2 regions of the Microbacterium sp. str. 'China' genome follow, and region 2 is predicted to be linked to the other one. Evidence: predicted binding sites of a transcription regulator. Region 2 holds the regulator's gene; the other holds the start of a gene.
What was found. The regulator HrcA, encoded in region 2, represses chaperone genes, less so after heat shock. The targets are predictions, from matches to a motif close to TTNGCACTCGNNNNNNNCGAGTGCNAA.
Positions count from the first base shown of each region.

Region 1: a site for HrcA is predicted at 1,658-1,684, ahead of groES (co-chaperone GroES). Genes of this name have one in related genera too.

Region 1 covers NZ_CP027434.1:895,088-897,539, reverse strand. The annotation lists gene C6C15_RS04330 (ABC transporter substrate-binding protein) at 1-66, opposite strand, end outside; gene rarD (EamA family transporter RarD) at 211-1,143, opposite strand; gene groES (co-chaperone GroES) at 1,275-1,571, opposite strand; gene C6C15_RS04315 (THUMP-like domain-containing protein) at 1,723-2,452, shown strand, end outside.
Region 2 covers NZ_CP027434.1:2,030,222-2,032,673, forward strand. The annotation lists gene dnaJ (molecular chaperone DnaJ) at 1-438, opposite strand, end outside; gene hrcA (heat-inducible transcriptional repressor HrcA) at 475-1,506, opposite strand; gene hemW (radical SAM family heme chaperone HemW) at 1,614-2,452, opposite strand, start outside.

The DNA of each region.
Region 1 (2,452 bases), 1.1 Mb from region 2:
GGAAGCGCTGACCAGCGCGATCCCGGCGAAGATCCTCGCGCTGCGCGAGCCCTTCAGTGCGTTCATGATGCTCCCTTGCGTAAACGAACGTGGATGGTGACCACAGTCGGGTGCTCTAACACTAGGGCGTGCGCCCCGCGCGCAGGAGGGGCAAGTATCTCGGTGCGTTAACGATCCAGGACCGCTGTTTCCGCCTGCGAGCGGGCGGGATCAGAACCCCGCGGCGGGGGTGTCCCGGCGGCCGCGCCGCGCGGCGAGGAGCAGATCGACGACGAAGACCGCGATCGCGATCCACACCAGGACGAACCCGATCCAGCGCTCCGGTGGCATCGGCTCCTGGAGCACGGCGACCCCGATCACGAACTGCAGGATCGGGGTGAGGAACTGCAGCATGCCGATCACGGCGAGGTCGACCCGACGTGTCCCGGCCGCGAACAGCAGCAGGGGGACGGCTGTGGCCACCCCCGCGAACGCCAGCAGCACGGCGTGCGACCAGCCCGCCGTCCCCATCGTGAGTCCGACGGGCGTCGTCGCCACGATCACGAGCTGCACCACCGCGATGGGGATCAGCCAGAACGACTCGAGCGTCAGCCCGCTGACCGCGTCGACGGCGGGGCCGATCTTCTTCTTGATGAGCCCGTACAGGCCGAAGGAGGCCGTCAGCGTCAAGGCGATCCAGGGGACGTCGCCGTACGCCACGACGATGACGACCACCGCGGCGGCCGCGATGCCGACGGCCACCCACTGCAGCCGTCGGAGGCGCTCCTTGAGCACGAAGACGCCGAGCAGCACGGTCGTGATCGGGTTGATGAAGTAGCCGAGCGCCGTCTCCACGACTTTCCCGCTCAGCGTGCCGAGGACGAACACCTGCCAGTTGACGTAGATGAGGAGGCCGGCCAGGGCCGTCCACCCCAGCAGTCGCGGACTCCGGACGATCGCGAGGAAGGCGGCCCATCCTCGGGTGACCGTGAGCAGCAGGAGACAGAAGACGAAGGAGAGCAGCACCCGCCAGGCCACGACCTCCCACGGACCGGTGGGCTGCAGCAGGAGGAAGTAGAGCGGCAGGACGCCCCACAGCAGGTAGGCGCTCCCGGCGTACGCGACGCCCGCCGTCCGGGTGGCGCGGCTCGTCTCGGGGGTCACCGCACAACCCTATGCCCGCGCCGCCGGGCGACGCGCCGTTCGGGACGCAGAAGAGGGCCCGGATGCCGAAGCATCCGGGCCCTCTGCGGACCGGGTTCACGTCCGGCGAGCGGAGGGAACCGGGTGTGCGATCAGCGGACGACGACCGCCAGGACGTCGCGAGCCGACAGGACGAGGAACTCGTCTGCACCGAACTTCACCTCGGTGCCGCCGTACTTGCTGTAGAGCACGCGGTCGCCGACGGCGACGTCGAGCGGAACGCGGTTGCCGTTGTCGTCGATACGGCCGGGGCCGACCGCCACGACCTCGCCCTCCTGGGGCTTCTCCTTGGCGGTGTCGGGGATGACCAGGCCACTCGCGGTGGTCTGCTCGGCCTCGACCTGCTTGATGACGATGCGGTCCTCGAGCGGCTTGATGGAAACCGACACGGTCTACCTCTTCTTTCTTGACGCTGACACGAAAGACTCGTTCGCACTCTCAACCCGAGAGTGCTAATGCCAGTGTAGGCGGTCGGCTGGCACTCATGCAATGCGAGTGCCAACCCGGGTCGGGGCGGCGAGCGCGTCGTAGGCTGGGAGGGTGGAGATGTCCGAGCTGCGCGCCCTGCTGACCCCCGCCGGCCTGGAGCTGCTCGATGCGCTCGGGCCGGTCACCTCCACCGCGGAGGCCGCAGCCGCCGCCTCCCGGCTGCGGGCTGCGGGACACTCCCCCGACCTCGTCTCCGCCGTCGTCGGGCAGGCGCACCTGCGCGCCAGGGCCACGGCGAAGTTCGGCCCCTTCGCCGCCCGCATGCTCTTCACCCGCGCCGGCCTCGAGCAGGCCACCCGCCTCGGCGTGGCCGCCCGCCACGCCCAGCGGATCCGCCGAGCCGGCCTCACGAGCGTCGCGGACCTCGGCTGCGGGATCGGCGGCGACGCCCTCGCGTTCGCCGGCGCGGGACTGGCGGTGCATGCGGTGGACGCCGACGAGGTGACCGCGGCCCTCGCCGCCTACAACCTCGCCCCGTTCGGCGACGACGCCACGGTCCGGCACGCCACGGCGGAGGACGCGCTCGGAGAGCCGGTCCCCGGCCAGGCGATCTGGATGGATCCCGCCCGCCGCACCTCCGGACACAGCGAGACCCGGCGCGTCTCCGCCGACGACTACTCGCCGTCCCTCGACTGGGCGTTCGCCGTCGCCGCGCAGCGCCCCACCGGGATCAAGCTCGGCCCTGCCCACGACCGCGACGCCCTGCCCACGGACGCGGAGACGCAGTGGGTCAGCGCAGACGGGAGCGTCGTCGAGCTCGTGGTGTGGTCGCGCGAGCTGG
Region 2 (2,452 bases):
CTGGCAGCACGAGCCCTGACAGGTCTCGCAGAGCACGGCCGTGTCGACCTCGATGTCGCGGTGTGCGCCGAAGACGACGTCGCCGAGGTCGAGGGTGACCCGGACGAGCGCGTCCTGACCGCGCTCTCGCCGCGATCGCGGACGGGCGCCGCGTCCGCCGCCCTGTGACGCACCGAAGAACGTCTCGAAGATGTCGCCGAAGCCGCCGAAGCCGCCGAAGTTGTTCGCGCCGTCACCGCCGCCCATGTCGTAGCGTCGGCGTGACTCCTCGTCGCTGAGCACGTCGTAGGCGTGCGTGACGAGCTTGAACTTCTCCGCGGCTTCCTCGCCCGGATTCACGTCCGGGTGGAGCTGCCGTGCCAGGCGCCGATACGCCTTCTTGATCTCATCGGTGGAAGCGTCCCGGGACACCCCGAGAACCTCGTAGTGGTCCGCCACAATCGCCCTTCTGCGTGTGTTTCCGTGGGGGCCGCCTCAGCGGCCGGCCTCGTCGTCGTCGAGCATCCGCGACAGGTAGCGGGCGACCGCCCGTGCCGCCGCGAGGTTGCTCGGATAGTCCATCCGGGTGGGCCCCATGACACCGACCCGCGCGGTCCCCGAGGGCGCCGCGTAGTTGCTGGCGACGATCGACGCCTCGCCGAGCCCGAAGGAGGCGTTCTCGGTGCCGATGCTCGCCGCGAGGCCGTGCTCGTCGGGCACCATCTCGCTCATCAGCCGCAGCAGCGTGACCTGCTCCTCGATGGCCTCGAGGAGGGGGTGGATGCTGCCGCGGAAGTCTTGTTCCCGCCGCGCCAGGGTCGCGGCTCCGGCCATCACGAGCCGCTCCTGCCGGAAGCCGCCGAGTTCGTCGATCACGACGCCGGCCACCGCGCGGAGCACACGATCATGGGGCGTCTCCTCCGTGGCGAGGAGCGCTTGAAGTCGGTCGGAAGCCGACGCGATCGCCTGCCCGGTGATGAGGGCGGACAGTCTCGCGCGAAGCACCGCGAGGTCCGCTTCGTCGATCGTGTCCGGCAGTGCGGTGATCCGCTGGGACACCCCGCCCGCGTCCGTCACGAGGACGATGAGGAGCCGGTTGGGGGCCAGCGTGACGAGCTCCACGTGGGTCACGTGCGCTCTCGCGAACGACGGATACTGCGCCAACGCGACCTGTCCGGTGAGTTGCGTGAGCACGCGCACCGTCCGGACCATCAGATCGTCGAGGTCGGCCGGGTCGGCGAGGAACGACTCGATGGCGGAACGCTGCGCGGTGGAGAGCGGGCGGAGCTGGGCGAGGTGGTTGACGAACACCCGGTAGCCCTTGTCCGTCGGCACGCGTCCGGATGACGTGTGCGGAGCCGTGATCAGCTCCTCGTCCTCCAGCTGCGCCATGTCGTTGCGGATGGTCGCCGCCGAGACGCCGAAGGAATGACGGTCGACGATGGAACGACTGCCCACGGGCTCGTGCGTCTCGACGTAGTCCTGCACGATCGCGCGGAGGACCTGCAGCCCTCGCTCTGTGACCATGGCTTCCCCTTCCCGCCGATCGGATGCTGGCACTCTGCCGCCCTGAGTGCCAATCCTACCTCCTGCGATCGGGAGATCTCCGAAGGCGGACAGCCCGGCGTCGCGGCTCAGTCCGTCAGCTCGCGCACCACGGCATCGGCGAGGAGGCGGCCGCGGAGCGTGAGCTGGACGCGCCCGCGGATCGCCGCCGCCGCGTCGATCAGGCCGTCGGCGATGAGCCCGGCCACCCGATCCCTGTTCTGCTCCGGGACGTCTGTCACCGCGATCCCCTCGCGGATGCGACTGAGGAGGAGGATGCGCTCGAGCGTCTGCGCGTCCGGGTCCGGCCTCTCGCGCCCTGCCGCCGGCGACGACGAGGCCGCCAGCCGCTGCGCGTAGGCGGCGGGATGCTTGACGTTCCACCACCGGAGTCCGGCGACGTGGCTGTGGGCGCCGGGGCCGAAGCCCCACCAGTCGCTCCCCCGCCAGTACGCGAGGTTGTGGCGCGACCGCTGCCCCTCGCTGCGGGCCCAGTTGCTGACCTCGTACCACTCGAACCCGGCGGCGGCGAGGCGCTCGTCCGCCAGCTCGTACATGTCCGCCTGCAGGTCGTCGTCCGGAGTCGGCACCTCACCGCGACGGATCTGTCGCGCGAGCTTGGTGCCGTCCTCGATGATGAGGGCATACGCGGAGACGTGGTCCGACTCCAGGGCGAGGGCGGCGTCGAGCGAGGCCTCCCAGTCGGCGAGGCTCTCCCCCGGTGCGCCGTAGATGAGGTCGACGCTGACCGCGAGTCCTGCATCCTTCGCCGCGGCGACGGCGGTGCGCACGTTCTCGGGCCGGTGCGTCCGGTCGAGCGCGGCGAGGACGTGCGGAACGGCGGACTGCATGCCGATGGACAGCCTCGTGACGCCCGCCTCGGCGAGGATGCGCGCGACCTCCGGCGTCACGGTGTCGGGATTGGCCT